DNA from 4 places in the Vibrio sp. B1FLJ16 genome. Region 1 is predicted to be linked to each of the others. Evidence: predicted binding sites of a transcription regulator. Region 1 holds the regulator's gene; each other region holds the start of a gene.

Region 1 (4,506 bases):
ATCATTCAATCCGCATTCATCAGTGCAGGCCAACGTTGTACGTGTGCGCGTCGTCTGTATGTGCCGCTTGGTGAGAAAGGCGATGCATTAATCACTAAGCTGGTAGAAGCAACAAATAATATCCGCGTTGATCAGCCATTTGCTGAGCCTGCGCCGTTTATGGGTCCACAAATTTCTGTTGCAGCGGCGAAATTCATTCTCGATGCACAGGCAAACCTTCAGTCACTGGGCGGCGAGAGCCTGATTCTGGCGAAAGCGGGTGAAGCGGCGTTTGTTACTCCGGGTATCATCGATGTAACCAATATCGCTGATCTGCCAGATGAAGAGTACTTTGGTCCGTTACTGCAGGTAGTGCGTTACGAAGGCCTGGAAAAAGCAGTGGAACTGGCAAATGACACGCGCTTCGGCCTGTCTGCGGGTCTGGTTTCAACAGACGACCAGGAATGGGATTACTTTGTTGACCATATCCGTGCGGGTATTGTAAACCGCAACCGTCAGCTGACAGGTGCAAGTGGTGACGCACCATTTGGTGGCCCTGGCGCATCGGGTAACCTTCGCCCAAGCGCATTCTACGCCGCAGACTACTGTGCTTACCCGATGGCTTCAATGGAAGGTGACGAAACCTTGTTACCTGCAACACTGAGCCCTGGTGTAACACTTTAATTTCAATGACAGAGCCACAACGATGAATTGTGGCTCAGTTTGCCAGCGCAGGTTAACGGATGGAGTATTAATCAGCGTTGGCAGGCAACTCACTTACCCTACATCTCGTAACAAGGAGCCGTTATGACCCCTGATGTGTTATTTGAATCACTGTGGCAAGACTACATTCAACGTCTTTGTCCTTCTGCTGCAAAAGTTCATCAACTTCTTCAAGAAGATGAGCCGTTAATCAATGACCATATTGCTCTGCGCACCTTCAATGTCGAGCCTCTTGGTATTGAGACGCTGGCGAAGCCGTTTCTGGCGATAGGCTACAAGGCATGTGGTGATTATCTGTTTGAGAGCAAGAAACTGGTTGCCAAGCACTACGAGCACCCAGATCCAAAACAGCCTAAAGTGTTCATTAGTGAGCTCAAGGTAGAAGAGTGCTCTGCGGAGCTGCAAGCGATTGTGGCGAAGCTGGTTGAGCAGGTGGATGCAGATAAACTCGCGGGTAGCGCATTTTTGCATGGCGGCCGTTTGTGGGATCTGAGTTTTGCCGATTATCAGACACTAGCGAAAGAGAGTGAGTACGCTTCCTGGCTTGCTGCACATGGCTACGGTGCGAATCACTTCACGGTCAGTGTGAATCAGCTCAATCAGCATGATGAAGTGAAGCAAGTGAATGATCACCTGCGTCAGGCTGGCTTTGTGATTAATGAGTCAGGTGGTGAAGTAAAGGGCTCACCAGAAGTGTTGCTGGAGCAATCTTCAACTATGGCAGATAAAGTATCGGTTAACTTTACTGAAGGCTCTGAAACCATTCCGGGGGGCTTTTACGAATTTGCTAAACGTTACTCGATGGAAAATGGTGAACTCTACCCGGGCTTTGTTGCTGCATCGGCAGACAAAATCTTTGAAAGCACGAATGGCTAACTGAGAGCGTTATTCAATTCCCAATAGTGATGCTGTTGGGAGTGATACCAATCGTAGTAAACAACTGGTCATTCTAGCTTGCTAAAATACTCGATAACTGCGTTAACTTTTCGTTTCAAAGTAAGTTGATTGTAGAATAACTACTTATCGAAAATTTTCGCCTTGTTCTCAAGCATTTTTTTCTACGCTATTTCTGATCACTTATTTACTGTGATTGGAATTAAACTTCCTAATCAGTATGTTACTCAAAAAGAAAAAGCCACCAATGTTGCCATTGGTGGCTTTTATTATTCTATTTACGTTATTCGAATCAGAGATTAACGAGTACCGTAAACAACGATAGTTTTACCGTGCGCAGAGATCAGGTTCTGCTCTTCCAGCATCTTTAAGATACGGCCTACTGTCTCACGAGAACAGCCAACGATTTGACCGATTTCCTGACGAGTGATCTTGATTTGCATGCCATCTGGGTGAGTCATCGCGTCTGGTTGTTTTGCAAGGTTCAGAAGCGTCTGAGCGATACGACCAGTTACGTCTAGGAACGCTAGGTCACCCACTTTTTGGCTGGTTACCTGAAGGCGACGAGCCATCTGCGCAGAAAGACGCATCAGGATGTCTGGGTTTACTTGGATAAGTTGGCGGAATTTCTTAAAAGAAATTTCAGCAACTTCACAAGGAGATTTAGCTCGAACCCAAGCTGTACGCTCTTGGTCTTCCTCGAATAGACCAAGTTCACCAATAAAGTCACCTTGGTTTAGGTAAGAAAGGATCATCTCCTTACCTTCTTCGTCTTTGATAAGAACCGCAACAGAACCTTTAACGATGTAGTACAACGTTTCAGCTTTTTCACCCGCGTGAATCAGCGTGCTCTTTGATGGGTACTTATGAATATGACAGTGTGAAAGAAACCACTCTAATGTTGGGTCGGTTTGAGGTTTACCTAGAACCATAATATCTCACTTCCTCTGCAGGGTACGCTTGCGCTATCCATATTTTAGCTAAGCCTGAATTAGGCTTACTAGAATAAGAGCACTTTTTATATGCTGCAAGCTCTCTTGTGTTTCGGTAAGAAATAGTATCCTTTTTCGAGGATGATTTCTTGATTTTAATCGTGCCACTGTTGGTATTTTCTACGCAAAATTGTGCACATAATCACAGTATGAAAAGTAAACATTCTGAAAGCGAGATTTTTAGCCGATTTTTCCTGTTTCTATCAGTTGTTGTAGGATAGGCCTCACAATGAGCTCCATCGCAAAACTCATCTTCCCGCCCGGTACGACGATAGTATTGTGGCGCGACATAAAAGAACCATCAATCATGGCCAGCAGGTAAGGGAAGTCGACATTTTTAATCCCGCGCAGCCGGATTACGACAAAACTCTCATCCAGGCTCGGAATGCCTTTTGCGTTAAGCGGGTTAGATGTGTCCACGGTCGGGACGCGCTGAAAGTTAATATGAGTACGCGAGAACTGCGGTGTAATGTAGTTCAGGTAGTCATCCATCGAACGCACGATGGAATCCATGACCGCTTCCCGGGAATGGCCTCGGTCGCGAGTATCGCGGACGAACTTCTGAATCCATTCCAGGTTTACAATCGGCACCATGCCAATCAGGAAGTCGACGTGCTGTGCGACATTGACCTCGCCGTCCACGACACCACCATGCAATCCCTCATAGAAAAGAACATCGCTGTTTTCTGGCAAGTCTTGCCAGGGTGTGAATGTACCCGGCATTTGATTGTAGGGTACTGCCTCATCAAACGTATGCAGATAGCGACGTATGCTGCCTGTACCATCTGAGCCAAACTGAGAAAAAAACTTTTCCAGACCGGGAAAGTCATTGGCTTGTGGTCCGAAGTAACTGATATGTTTGCCTTGCTCACGCGCTTTGCGAATTTCGATGTCCATTTCTGGGCGTGTAAAGCGGTGGAAACTGTCACCTTCAACCCATGCAGGTTTGACGTTCATCATATTGAACATCTTGCGAAAGGCTTCAGATGTAGTGGTTGTGCCGGCTCCTGATGAACCGGTAACCGCAATAATAGGGTGTTTAGCTGACATGACAAACCTTGTCGAAAATTGCTTTCCTGAATTATGCAGCAGATGTCTGCTGCACAGATGTTAACCCACTATAGCACGTAACAATGGCTTGTCATCGGGCGAGCGACGGCAAAGTGTGAAGGGGCTAGGGGCTATTTACCTTTTGAGGTGATTTTTGCAGCAGTTTGTGGGTTCTATATACAAGGCAGAGGCTTTGAAATGTAGTTACTCTACCTGATAAGCCGATAACGCAGTAGAGAGGAGCCACAAACGCTGCCCGAAGGGTTCGGCTAAAAGCGTTTTACTCTTTGTTGAGAGGTCTTTTGCTTAGAATGACTAGGCTACAAACCTCTCGCCGCGATTAAAACGCTTTTATCTCGAACAAAAATTCACCACGAAAGATAAACAGACCCTAGAATTTTGCTTTTGTTTGAATATCCACAGTTTCATGCAGTTCAGAAAATACGATGACCGCATCTCCGCTCTCTAGCTGAGACTTTACCTGGTCTATTTTGTCCTGAAGGGAAACTTCGACCGTGCCGTAATCTGTTCCCTCACGGAGAACGAACTCACGAATCAGGTTTTCCAGTGTGTCTGGCGCAATATCTTGCCAAGGAATAATCATAAATACCTCTGAATTTTATGATGGATGGCTATTTTATAGCGTCTTACGCTTTGATTCAGCACAAAGCTGATCTGCGGCGATGCACTCGTAGTACGATGGTAGAGCTTCTTCCAGCCAAAATTTCGGTTTTAGAGCAGTCCCAGAGATAAAACCAACATGTCCGCCATGATCATACAGGCGGTAGTCTATGTTGTCTGGCAGGACAAATTTCGGAATCACGTCATCAGTCATGAACGGGTCATCTTTAGCGTGAATGATCAGCGT
Region 2 (4,506 bases), on a different replicon from region 1:
TAGCGCTTGGCTACCTTGGGTATTTAACTTATTTATTAACGGTGAACCGGTTCTAGTTTCCAGATGTTATTCACATAGTCGCGGATTGAGCGGTCTGATGTGAACTTGCCAACAAGGGCAGTATTAAGGATGGCTTTCTTAGCCCAACCAGCCTGGTCTTTGTATTGCTGGCCCATATCTTCATGCGCTTTCACATAAGATGCGAAATCTGCAAGACATAGGTATGGGTCACCGCCATCTAGTAGGCTATCGAATGTTGCACGCAGCAGGCCTGGTTGACCCGGAGTGAACTCTTCGCCTGTCAGAAGATCCATAGATGCTTTCAGCAGGTGATCCGCATTGTAGTAGTTGTAAGGGTTGTAGCCAGCAGCTTTAGTTGCTTTCACACCCTCAACATCCAGACCGAAGATGTAGATGTTCTCGTCACCCACTTCTTCACGGATCTCTACGTTCGCACCATCCATCGTACCGATAGTCAGGGCACCGTTAAGCGCCATCTTCATGTTACCAGTACCTGAAGCTTCTTTACCCGCTAGAGAAATCTGTTGTGATACATCCGCCGCAGGGATGATGATTTCAGCCATGCTCACACGGTAGTCAGGGATGAATACCACTTTCAGCTTGTTACCGATGCGAGGATCGTTATTGATCTTCTCTGCAATCTTGTTAACCGCGAAGATGATTTCTTTCGCCAGGTGGTAACCAGGAGCGGCTTTCGCTGCGAAGATACATACACGTGGTGTGCACTCGAAGCCAGGCTCGTTAAGGATACGGTGGTACAGAGACAAGATGTGTAGCAGGTCTAAGTGCTGACGCTTGTACTCGTGCAGACGCTTGATTTGAACATCAAAGATTGCATTTGTATCTAGCTCGATACCCATGTGCTCTTTCACCCAGTTAGCCAGGCGCTCTTTGTTCTCTTTCTTAACTGCCATGAATTCTTTTTGGAATTTCTCGTCAGTTGCAAACTTCGCGATACCTGAAAGTTGCTCAAGCTTCGCTGGCCATTCGTTGCCAATCTTATCTGTGATTAGCTGAGACAGGCCTGGGTTACAGAACTTCAACCAACGACGAGGAGTAATACCGTTCGTTACGTTGTGTAGACGAGTTGGGTACATTTCGTGGAACTCAGGGAATAGGTCTTTCTTAACCAATTCAGAGTGAAGTGCTGCCACGCCGTTTACTGCGTAAGAACCGATTACACATAGGTTAGCCATGCGCACCATGCGGTGGAAACCTTCTTCGATGATAGAAAGCTTAGCTTGCTTCTCACCGTCACCAGGCCACATTGCACGAACTTCTTGCAGGAAGCGGTGGTTGATTTCAAAGATAATTTCCATGTGACGTGGAAGTAGGTGCTGCATTAGCGCCTCTGGCCATGTCTCTAGTGCTTCTGGAAGTAGCGTATGGTTAGTGTACGCAAATGTGTGCGAACTGATTTCCCAAGCCGCTTCCCAAGTCAGACCCTTCTCATCCATAAGGATGCGCATTAGCTCAGGAATCGCAATTGTTGGGTGCGTATCGTTAAGCTGAATCGTCTCTTGCTTAGGTAGGTCTGCTAGTGTGTAACCCGCCGCTTCGTGACGACGTAGAATATCACGTACTGATGCAGCAGAGTGGAAGTACTGTTGCATTAGACGAAGTGTTTTACCTTTCTCGTGGTTGTCGTTCGGGTAAAGCACTTTAGTGATGTTACCTGCGTCGATCAGTGCGTGCTGAGCTTCGAAGTAATCACCATTATTAAAGCTTTCTAGTGAGAATGGTGCAATTGCCTGACATTCCCAAAGACGTAGCGGGTAAACCGTGTCTGATTCGTAACCTACGATTGGTAGATCCCAAGGCATCGCTTTTACTGTCATGCCAGGAACCCATTTACGAACTTCTTTACCGTTCTCATTCACTACTTCAACGTGACCGTAGAAGCCGATTTCCTGAGCAAGTTCTGGACGAGCCACTTCCCACGGGTAACCTTCAACGCCACACCATGCATCTGGTGCTTCTTGCTGACGGCCATCCTTGAATGATTGCTTAAATAGACCGTACTCGTAGTGTAGGCCATAACCCACTGTTGGGTATTCTTGTGCTGCACATGAATCCATGAAACATGCTGCCAGACGACCTAGACCACCGTTACCTAGTGACGGGTCGCGTTCTTCTTCAAGAAGGTCAGTCAGGCTGTGACCAAGTTCGGCCATTGCTTCTGTTACTTGCTCGTACAGACCCATGCTGATTAGGTTGTTACCAGTCAGACGACCGATCAAGAATTCTAACGACAGGTAGTTAACGCTCTTCGCGCCTTTGATTTTTGGATCTTCTTCAGTAGCAAGCAAATCAAAAGTAGTTAGCTCTGCCAATGCGCGACCCATTGCAAGGTACCATGCGCGGCTATCTGCGTTTTCTACTGTGTGTGCGTAAGTTACTGAAAGGTGTTTCTTTACGCTGTCTTGGAACGACTTTTTGTCAAAATTTTTCTGTTGTGTAGGTTTCATTAAGAAATTCTCACGTCTTTTAGTAATTCATCTGCCATACATCGTGCATTTAGCAGTGTGAATAAACATCCTCCCAATTCTCCTCCTTCGAAGGAGGAGGAATGGGGGAGTAGAGGGGGTTACCGCGAACGGTTAGTGATCTAAATCTCAACAAAGCTGAAACTGCGTCAGTTGATAGTGATTTAGATCACGTGCAATTGTGAGAATAGTCTGAGATTTACGCATGACACTTTTTAGAGCACGAAATAGTTAGGTTGTAAAATTTGTCTTAGCGATCACAATAACCCGATTGAGAAAGATGAAACTCTTCCAAATATCGTGCAGACAAATTACTTGGCAATGACTTCAGAGTGCATTTTCGTGATAAAAATCACAAAACAAGGGCGTAGTTAGTATCATTTCTCAATTCCACAAGGAATTAGGAAGTGGATCAAAGTAAGCTACATTTCTGATGTCGTACCATCCCAAACGTTTTGCAAAACTTATAATCTTTATCCATTTATCGCTAGCTTTTATACCTAAGTAACTTTGAAGTCCGTTCTGTATACGCCATTACAGCGCTTACACGCTCTATGAGCCAGAGCCGACTAACTGACATGGACCGCTGAAAACAAGTTCAGCTGTATCGTTCAGTAAGAATGATTCCGTCGTTATTTAGATTGGTATAAGGACCTTGAAGTCATTTAGGTATACATAAATTAAGGACATAATTACTAATGTGGATTCCATCTAAGCTCACTCGACCTGGTCGGTTACACAACGCTATTGTGCGTCCAAGAGTGCTGGACTTACTGCAACAAGCGCCTTATTACAAGTTGGTTTTGTTTCGCTCTCCTGCCGGATACGGTAAAACGACGATGGCAGCACAGTGGCTGTCAGATAAGCCTAATGTTGGCTGGTACAGCATTGATGATAGTGACAATGATGGCTTTCGTTTCGTCAATTACCTGTTACAGGCACTGAACAAAGCAACCAATTTCAGTTGCGCTAATGCTCAAAAGTTGGCAGAAAAGCGTCAGATTTCCTCTTTGCGCTCTTTATATAGTGAGCTTTTCGCGGAAATGGCTGACTTTCACCAGGAATGTTACATCGTTCTTGATGACTACCACCTGATCACTAATGATGAAATTCATGAATCCATGCGCTTTTTCTTAAAGCACATGCCAGATAACCTGACCGTCGTTGTTACCAGTCGTGCTATGCCACCACTCGGAACGGCGAATCTTCGTGTGCGCGATTTGATGATTGAAATCGGTAACGAAATGCTGGCGTTCGATACGGAAGAAACCACCCGTTTCTTTAACCAGCGTATCGCTGATGGTATTGATGAAGACATGGCAAACAGCCTGAGAACGTATGTTGAAGGCTGGCCTTCTGCACTGCAACTTATCGCATTGCAGGCACAGCATCAAAAACGTAGCCTGGCGCAAACTGTTGAGTCAGTTTCCCAGTTCAACCACGCGCATTTATGGGATTACCTGGTAGAAGAAGTCTTTGATCTTCTCGATCACGAAACTCGTCACTTCCTGATGCAAGTCTCAGTATTAGATCATTTCAACGATGAGTTAGTATTTGCTTTGACTCAGCGCGAAGATGCACTTGGTATGATTGAATCGTTGAACCGCTACGGCTTGTTTATCTACCCTCTTGAGGGCGAACATAACTGGTTCCGGTTCCACAATTTATTCGGAGAGTTTTTATCTCACGAACGTCAAGCCCGGATTCCTCAGCAAGAAAAAGATCTGCACCGTAATGCCGCTCTGGCCTGGTTAAAACAAAAATCGCCGCACCAGGCGATTCACCATGCACAAAAATCAAACGATAAAGATCTGGTTGTCGAAATTCTAAATGAGTTTGGCTGGAAAATGTTTAACCAAGGCGAGTTAAGCACGCTGGAAAACGCGATTCATCAGCTTGATGCAGAACTGCTGTTCAGCCATCCGAAGCTGACCATGCTTCGTGCATGGCTGGCGCAGAGTCAGCACCGTTACAATCAGGTAGGTCAGCTACTTGAAGA
Region 3 (4,506 bases), 1.3 Mb from region 1:
TTGATCGGCCTGTTTCCCATCGCGCGAAAAGCCCTCAAACTGGCGAAAGGAGGAACACCGTTTGCGATTGAAACTTTGATGAGTGTGGCAGCGTTAGGTGCATTGTATTTAGGAGAAACCGCTGAAGCGGCCATGGTGTTATTGCTTTTCCTTATTGGTGAAAAGTTAGAGGCATACGCATCATCTCGAGCACGAAGCGGTATTCAGGCTCTGATGGAATTGGTTCCAGAGAACGCGAAACTAGTTGAAGGTGGTGTGCGAAAAGAAGTGCCGGCATTACAGCTACAGCCAGGTGATGTTATTGAAGTTGCTCCAGGCGAGCGATTACCTGCCGACGGCGTGCTGATGAACTCACTGGCTAGTTTTGATGAAAGTGCGTTAACCGGTGAATCCGTTCCCGTAGAACACGACGAGGGCGGCAAACTAATGGCAGGTGTTGTCGTCGTCGATAAAGTGGTTCAAGTACAAGTGACGTCTCGACAGGGCGACAACGCGATAGATAGAATTCTGCATTTGATCGAGGAAGCCGAGTCACGCAAAGCTCCGCTTGAACGTTTTTTGGATAAGTTCAGCCGCTGGTACACACCATTTATGATGCTGATTTCGCTGTCTGTGGTTGTCCTTCCTCCCTTAATGTTCGCTCAACCATGGGAGACGTGGGTTTACCGAGGTTTAGCGTTACTACTGATTGCATGTCCATGTGCTCTGGTTATCTCAACGCCTGCTGCGATTACCTCGGGATTAGCGGCTGCAGCACGTCGCGGAGCGCTAATTAAAGGTGGGGCGGCATTAGAGCTACTAGGTAAAGTAGAGTCTGTCGCTTTTGACAAAACCGGTACGCTTACTCAAGGCAAGCCGCAAGTCACCGATGTAGTGGCATTCGGAGTAGCGGAAGAAGAGCTTCTTAGTTTGACAGCTTCAGTTGAATCGGGGTCGAGCCACCCACTAGCAATATCGTTGGTAAGTAAAGCCAAAGAGTTAGGTATCACTATTCATGAAGCCAGTGAAAAAACAGCTCTGGTTGGCTCCGGTTTATCGGGGATGGTCGATGATCGGTTGGTTCAGGTTGTTGCGCCTTCAAAAGCGAATTTTCAACTTTCTCAGTCGCTTGAAGAGCAGGTTAATCATTTAGAAGGCTCAGGTAAAACCCTTGCTGTTGTCCTAATGGACGAAGAGATCATTGGTTTGATCGCGTGGCAGGACATGTTGCGTCAAGATTCGTATGATGCGGTACAAGCACTGAAAGCGTTGGGGATCTCTTCGGTGATGCTGACCGGAGATAACCCGCGCAGTGCAGAAGCGGTCGCGAATCAAATCGGGATAGATTATCGGGCCAGTTTGTTACCCGCAGATAAAGTACGCTACGTCGAAGCATTGTCTAAGAAGCATACTGTTGCAATGCTCGGGGATGGTATTAATGATGCACCCGCGATGAAAGCATCCAGTATCGGTATTGCAATGGGAGGAGGAACCGACGTTGCCCTTGAAGCCGCAGATGCTGCACTGACTCATAACCGGTTGTCAGAGCTGCCTGTTATGATCGAATTGTCACGGGCAACAATGAATAATATTCGGCAGAACGTAGCGCTAGCTCTAGGCCTTAAAGGTGTGTTTCTTGTGACTAGTCTGTTGGGTATTACCGGGTTATGGGTGGCTGTGTTAGCTGACAGCGGGGCGACGGCTCTAGTGACACTTAATGCGTTAAGGCTGTTACGTTTTAAGTCAAAACAAATATAGTAATGAAACAAAGTTGCACTATATTTAACCCGAGATATTCAAGTATCTCGGTTTTTTATATTCAATGCTCAACATTTTCCAACTCAATGTTACAAAGGTTATATCCTGCCTTGTCATATGCAATATGATTAAAACATGGTTCGTTATGTGATGTGGATCTGCTTTATGTGAAAGTGTTGTTTGTTTGCATTTAATTTGCGTGACATTGGTCACTATATATCTTCTTAAGGTTCGTTACAGTGCGTTTGTACCCAACCACTGATTAATGAGCTTATTGTTGAAAAAATAAGCCATAACAAGGAGCGACTTATGTCTCAAGCTGTATTCCATCTAGGTGTTACTGAAGCTGATCTTAATGGTGCGACTCTAGCCATCATTCCTGGTGATCCTGCACGTGTTCAAAAAATCGCGGAGCAAATGGAGAACCCAGTATTCCTTACTAGTCAACGCGAATACACGCTATACCGAGCAGAGCTAGATGGTAAGCCAGTTGTGGTTTGCTCAACAGGTATCGGTGGCCCATCTACTTCTATCGCAGTTGAAGAGCTGGCACAGCTTGGTGTGCGCACATTCCTGCGAGTTGGTACTACTGGTGCAATCCAGCCGCACGTAAATGTTGGTGACATGATCGTGACGACAGGTTCCGTTCGTCTGGACGGTGCAAGTCTGCACTTTGCACCAATGGAATTCCCAGCAGTTGCTGACTTTGAAGTTGCTACAGCAATGAAAGCGGCAGTAGAAGAGTCGGGTGCTACGGTTCATATGGGTGTGACAGCTTCAAGTGACACTTTCTACCCGGGTCAGGAGCGTTACGATACGTTCACAGGCCGCGTAGTTAAACGCTTCCAGGGCTCAATGCAGGAGTGGCAGGACATGGGCGTTCTGAACTTCGAAATGGAGTCAGCAACTCTTCTGACAATGTGTGCAAGCTCAGGTCTTAAAGCTGGTTGTGTAGCGGGCGTTATTATTAACCGTACACAAAAAGAGATCCCGGATCATTCAACTCTGAAAGAGACAGAAGCTCGCTCAATTAAAGTGGTTGTAGAAGCAGCGCGTAAAATGCTTTAATTCTTCTGTTGTTGACGGAAAAGTTTAGAAAAGCCAGAGGTTATCCTCTGGCTTTTTTCATGTTTATTTGATGCATACCCATACAATAAAAAAGCAGCGATTATGCTGCTTTTATGTGTCTGACTCGATTAAACTTCGTCTGAACCGCCCGCGGCTTCAAACCAGGCCGTCAGGTGCGTTTTAAGATCTTTTAGTTCATCAGGGCCAATCAGTGCTAAGCCCAGATCTTCTGCACGCGTAATGTCGTTGTGGCGCAGAGGACGGAAGCTGACCAGCATAGCTCTTGCTTGCAGGCCGCCTAACAGGTCACGCAGCGATTCCAGCTTGTACAGTGTATCGTCACCGTCATCACGCATGCCTTTCGTTTTACACTCAATGATGTGCAATTTGTTATTTACGACTGTTGCGACATCCAGCTCATTACGAACTTCACTTTCTCCAAGCTTACGGTAAACCTGAACGTTCAGAGAGCGATCCTGGATTGTAGGCATGGTGTCCTGGATTTGTTTCACAGTACTGTTAACAAGGGTTTCCAGCCACTCACCGTTAGAGAAACGACGTGCATCTTCGTTGGCAAAGGTCAGAATACCATCTTCATACGTCGCAATTTCTGCTTCCACAAGGTCTGTCAGTAGCATGTTCAGCTCACGATAACCTTGTTGTTTTTCTGATAGTTCAACATCCAGCTTTTGTTCCTTACGACACGTTGTCGCAAGGTAATTAAGTGTTGCCAGACCTGGGCCAAGCTCAAGCGCATTTGATGCCCAGCGCTCTCCTAGCTCGTACAGCTTTTTGTCAAGAAGTGGCGGCAAATCCACATCCTGGAACTCACCCCGAGCACCAAAAATGTTCAGATAGTCAGCAATTGTAATGTGGTCTTCTACCTGGGTGTCTTCTTTACCGTCAGGGTACAGCCAGCATAGCTTGTCACTATTTGGCTCAACCACAAAGATTGGCCAGTGATAGGTGCGAAATACCTCATAGACAGAAAGCAAGCGGTGGCGAAGACCACAACTGGCATTGAGCTTTACGCTTTCCCCGCGATCGTGAAGGTCTTTTGCCAGTGTCTGGATAGACTGTTTAATCAAAGAAGTATTGACTACGGAAGGGATTTCAAAAAATTCGGAGGTGATCTCTCTCTGAGCTAACACATCACTCAGACGATTGAATACATCCTTCTGGTTAGAATCACCAATAAAGACAATGTGCGAGCTTAGTGTGCGATTATCCAACAGAGGGGTAATCAGTCTCACTGGGTCTTGGTCAATAATGCCAACATGAACAGCCATAGATTTTCCTTATTATGTGGCCGCTCGAAAAAAGTCATGCAAGGGGATGAGTCAGCCATAATAACCATATGTAGACACGGCCTTTAAAAAACAAGGGCGACCTCATAAAAAGTCGCCCTTATACAGTTGGTTGAACCTGTGAAATATCGGTGTTTTTCTAGCCAGCGCCGCGGAGATTATAGCTTAAAGCGGTGTACCAGCTCGTTTTGCTGATGTGCCATATGAGTTAGAGACTCACTGGTTTGGGCTATGTTTGACATCGCCTGGTAGCTCTCATCAGCGATGTTGTTGATATCTTCTATATTGCGAGCGATGTCTGCAGACGTTTCACTCTGCTCTGCTGCTGCTTGTGAAATATGAGTGCTCATCTGGCTGATTTCGATAATCAATGCCTGGATCTCTTCCATCGAAC
Region 4 (4,506 bases), 1.4 Mb from region 1:
AGTCTATCGGTATTGATCGTCAACAGTGTTTAACTAACCTAGCGTTACTTCGTCAGCACCCAGAGATTCGTGAGAAGCTGATCAGCCTGTTTGCCGTTGAGCGCAAATTTGAAAAGGATGATGATGTGGATACCCAGCTTTACGATGGATTCTTCTCTCCAGCAGATCGCACAGCAATGGATATCATCCGAGAAACTGACCCGAACAACCTCGCAGCACTGGATATCGAATTCGATGATAAACGTATTAAGCCATTGCTGTTCCGTTATCGAGCCCGAAACTTCCCGGGTACGCTCGATGAACAAGAACAAAGACGCTGGGCACTGCACTGCCGTGAAGTATTTGAAAGCCAAATCGAAGAGTACATGATGAATTTGGAAAACTTAGTTCACGAGCACGAGAGTGATGAAAAGAAAATCGCGCTATTAAAATCTGTTTATCGCTACGTGGAGAGCCTGGCCTCTTAATTTATCAGTCAATCAAGGGCACCTTTGGGTGCACTTGACGTTTTTATATGCTTTCAAAATGATAAAAGATCGATTATTACACCTGATCCAACTGCTTATTTCCCTCTCTCTCATCATGGGCGCACTTGGTATCGGAGTTACTATTCAAAAGTTCACTGACATTTCTGTTCCGGGCAGTGTCATCGGCATGCTCATCTTGTTTTTTACTATGGTCATTGGCATCGTCAAAGTTGAATGGGTCAAACCCGGCGCGACTCTATTCATACGCTATATGATTTTGTTGTTTGTTCCTGTTAGTGTCGGCCTTATGCAGCATTTCGACCTTCTATTTGCCAACGCCTTGCCTATTTTGGCAAGCGCAGTAGGTGGAACATTGATCGTTTTAGTAAGTTTGGCGTGGCTGTTAGATTACCTGCTTAAGGAGAAGCACTGATATGTGGATTATCCTCACTGTTGTCGTTTTCCTTATTGCCCGAAAAATTGCAGTTAAGGCCAACCACCCACTTGTGAACCCGCTACTTATCAGTATCGCGGTTATCATTCCATTGCTGACGTATTTAAAGGTACCCTTTGATACTTACTACGCCGACAATGAAGTGTTCAGCTTCTTATTACAGCCTGCGGTAGTGGCGTTGGCTTATCCACTTTATGAACAGCTTCCGCAAATCAAAGCAAACTGGCGTATTATCTTCTTCGCTTGTGTTCTGGGCAGCGTGATGTCAATGATGACGACGACCTTGATTGCCGTGGCATTCCATACCGAGCTTAGTTTAATCGCAAGTCTAGTAGGTAAATCTGTAACCACCCCTATCGCGATGGAAATCTCCAGTCATCTTGGCGGAGAAGCGGCGGTTGCTGCAATAATGGTTCTTCTGGTTGGTTTGCTGGGCGCGATCATCGCCTACCCAATCTATAACCTCATTGGTATTAAGCACCCTATTGCCCGCGGCCTTACTATGGGTACCGTGTCACACGCTCTTGGTACAGCGACCTGTGTAGAGAAACAACCCGCTGACGCAGCATTTTCATCACTGGCACTAGTATTGTGCGGCATTATCACTTCTGTTTTGGCTCCGAGCTTTTTCGCCTTAGCAGTCTGGTTCTACCAATAGTCAATAATACTCGGCCTGCCTCCTCTCTCTGCAGGCCGAATAGTTTCCTTTCCCTACTCTCTACTTTGGCCATGTCTCGATAAGCTTAGTTGACAGCTTCGACCATTAATTGTCGTAACACACGATCTTCAATTGTTTGGGTATATACGTTTGAGTTGATATATTTATGAGACGCGATTAACACTCAACGCCTGTGCAATCGAATACATGTGTGACATCACTCTAATTGTGTAACGAAGAAATTACTTGCAGCACATACCGTGATCTAAAGCACAGAACATTTCTCTACTTTGCATAGAATAACTGTCCATGCAATAACAAGGATTCCACATGAAAAGTCGCATTGAACAAGCGCTAGCAAGCGCTCCTGAAGCACTTTCAAACCAACTTGCTCCAATCGTCTTAGCCGATGATTTTGATGCCACTCTTTCAGTACAGCAGTTTGAACAGTTACTTTCCGCTACTGGCCTATCAGATAAAGAGCTGCGTGTCGCTCTGCTTCCTTTTGCTGCTGCTTATTCTTACGCTCCTATTTCTGAATTCTATGTTGGCGCAATTGTTCGCGGCCTTTCAGGGCGTCTTTACTTCGGGGCAAACATGGAGTTCCTTGGTGTTCAGCTAGGTCAAACCGTTCACGCCGAGCAATCAGCAATCAGCCATGCTTGGATGAAAGGTGAACGCGGCCTGACGGACATTACCATTAACTTCAGCCCTTGCGGTCACTGTCGTCAGTTCATGAATGAGCTTTCTACAGCCAAAGAGTTAAAAGTACAGCTGCCAGAACGTGAAGAGAAATCACTGCACGAGTACCTTCCTGAAGCGTTCGGCCCTGCAGATCTGGGCATCACATCAGGCTTAATGGCAGAGGTTAAACATCAGTTCGGCTGTGACGACAGTGACACATTGATTCAAAAAGCTGTCGACGCAATGAACATGAGCCATGCTCCTTACACCAATAACCTTAGTGGTTTAGCGTTAGAGCTTACTGATGGCCGAGTTTTCCAAGGTGCATACGCTGAAAATGCGGCATTCAATCCTAGCCTTCCTCCTCTTCAGGTTGCGCTGATTCAGGTTCTGCTAGCAGGCGAAACGTTCGATAAGATCAAAACCGCAGCTCTGGTTGAGAACTCAGAAGGTAAGATTAGCCATCTGGCTGACACGCAATCGACACTGGAAGCACTTAACCCAGACATTCCACTAAGTTTCGTTAACGTGTAAGTCACGCAGCCAAGTCGACAAAAGCTCTACAACAAGTAGAGCTTTTTTATTGGCAAAAATCCTTACGCAAACGTTTGCTTTGCAGAAAAAAATCAGTATGATCCCCTGAAAATTCTGTCTCATCATACCAATCTCAGTACGTAAGTGTTCAGAAATAGCGTAGGAAAAATGCTTGAGAACAAGGCGGATATTTTCGATAAGTAGTTATTCTACAATCAAACTACTTTGTTAACGAAAAAGGTAACGCAGTTATCGAGCATTTTAACAAGCTAGAATGACCACTTATCTACATAAGATTGGTATCAATATATTTTGTAAGGGAACAATATGTTCGGTACTGCAACTAGCGCGAATGCTACCCGTGTATTACTTTTAGGCTCTGGCGAACTTGGTAAAGAAGTAGCAATAGAATGCCAACGACTTGGTTTAGAAGTCATAGCTTGTGACCGTTACGCGAATGCACCAGCAATGCAAGTCGCTCACCGCAGCTACGTACTTGATATGTTGGATGGTCAAGCTTTAGAAGAGATCATCAACAAAGAACAACCTGACTACGTTGTACCGGAAATTGAAGCTATCGCTACCGACAAGCTGGTTGAACTAGAAGCGAAAGGCTTAAATGTGGTTCCAACAGCGAAAGCGACTAAGCTCACAATGAACCGTGAAGGTATTCGCCGTTTAGCGGCGGAAGAACTTGAACTAACCACATCTCCTTACCGATTTGCAGATAACTACGATGACTTCAAAGCTGCAGTAGAGTTCGTAGGTATCCCATGCGTTGTTAAACCAGTGATGAGTTCATCTGGTAAAGGCCAAAGCGTTATCAAAACAGAAGGCGATATTGAAAAAGCGTGGAATTATGCACAAGAAGGCGGTCGTACTGGTGCTGGTCGTGTAATTGTTGAAGGCTTTATTGATTTCGACTACGAAATCACCTTGCTAACCGTACGCGCTGTTGATGGCGTTCATTTCTGCGCGCCAATCGGACACCGCCAGGAAGATGGTGACTACCGTGAATCATGGCAACCACAAGTAATGTCAGAAAACGCAGTAAAAGCGGCAGAGTACGCAGCTGAGAAGGTAGTTAATGCGCTAGGCGGTTACGGTATTTTTGGCGTTGAGCTATTTGTGAAAGGTGACAACGTTATCTTCAACGAGGTTTCTCCTCGCCCACACGATACAGGTATGGTTACGCTGATTTCTCAGGAAATGTCTGAATTTGCGCTGCATGTGCGTGCGTTCACAGGTATGCCAATCAATCAAATCGTTCAGTATGGCCCATCAGCATCAGCGGTCATCCTAGGTCAAGGTACTTCAACGAACATTCGGTTTGATAACCTGTCTGAAGCTCTGGCACAACCACAAACGCAAATTCGTCTGTTCGGAAAACCAGAAATCGATGGTCGCCGTCGTTTAGGTGTTGTACTCACTCGTCGTGAGAACACGCAAGAGTCAGTTCAGGACGCGATAGAAAGTGCATCTAAAGTAAATATCATTTACTAGATTACTCTCGTTAAAACTCTAGAATCACTAAAGCGCAGCTACTAGTTCCTAATAAAGAAAATAGTAAACTGCGCTTTTTTGTCTTCACCCACTAGCTCCAAAAATCACTAAGCTTCGATTAAGTACACTTCTTCAGAGAAACGATTCAGGCCCTGCTTAGCAATTTTCGGATGACTCTCATCTGCTTCATCCACGTTCAGGCACGT

The links. Region 1 encodes CRP, which controls carbon source genes, mostly activating them, when cyclic AMP is high. Its sites were predicted from a motif close to TGTGANNNNNNTCACA; they were not measured.
Region 2: KHN79_RS20980 (glycogen/starch/alpha-glucan phosphorylase) is a predicted target of CRP. The motif match lies at 2,666-2,681, and genes of this name have one in related genera.
Region 3: udp (uridine phosphorylase) is a predicted target of CRP. The motif match lies at 1,936-1,951, and genes of this name have one in related genera.
Region 4: cdd (cytidine deaminase) is a predicted target of CRP. The motif match lies at 1,790-1,805, and genes of this name have one in related genera.

The regions. Positions count from the first base shown of each region.
Region 1 covers NZ_HG992749.1:2,783,476-2,787,981, reverse strand. Annotated here, with positions in the region: gene astD (succinylglutamate-semialdehyde dehydrogenase) at 1-663, shown strand, start outside; gene KHN79_RS12720 (DUF1338 domain-containing protein) at 787-1,578, shown strand; gene crp (cAMP-activated global transcriptional regulator CRP) at 1,896-2,528, opposite strand; gene KHN79_RS12710 (phosphoribulokinase) at 2,769-3,638, opposite strand; gene KHN79_RS12705 (YheU family protein) at 4,030-4,242, opposite strand; gene KHN79_RS12700 (hydrolase) at 4,276-4,506, opposite strand, start outside.
Region 2 covers NZ_HG992750.1:1,554,242-1,558,747, forward strand. Annotated here, with positions in the region: gene KHN79_RS20980 (glycogen/starch/alpha-glucan phosphorylase) at 36-2,489, opposite strand; gene malT (HTH-type transcriptional regulator MalT) at 3,206-4,506, shown strand, end outside.
Region 3 covers NZ_HG992749.1:1,020,933-1,025,438, forward strand. Annotated here, with positions in the region: gene KHN79_RS04705 (zinc/cadmium/mercury/lead-transporting ATPase) at 1-1,737, shown strand, start outside; gene udp (uridine phosphorylase) at 2,047-2,805, shown strand; gene KHN79_RS04715 (DUF1887 family protein) at 2,934-4,094, opposite strand; gene KHN79_RS04720 (methyl-accepting chemotaxis protein) at 4,271-4,506, opposite strand, start outside.
Region 4 covers NZ_HG992749.1:1,369,386-1,373,891, reverse strand. Annotated here, with positions in the region: gene sbcB (exodeoxyribonuclease I) at 1-467, shown strand, start outside; gene KHN79_RS06225 (CidA/LrgA family protein) at 526-900, shown strand; gene KHN79_RS06220 (CidB/LrgB family autolysis modulator) at 902-1,579, shown strand; gene cdd (cytidine deaminase) at 1,910-2,797, shown strand; gene purT (formate-dependent phosphoribosylglycinamide formyltransferase) at 3,125-4,300, shown strand; gene KHN79_RS06205 (thiopurine S-methyltransferase) at 4,408-4,506, opposite strand, start outside.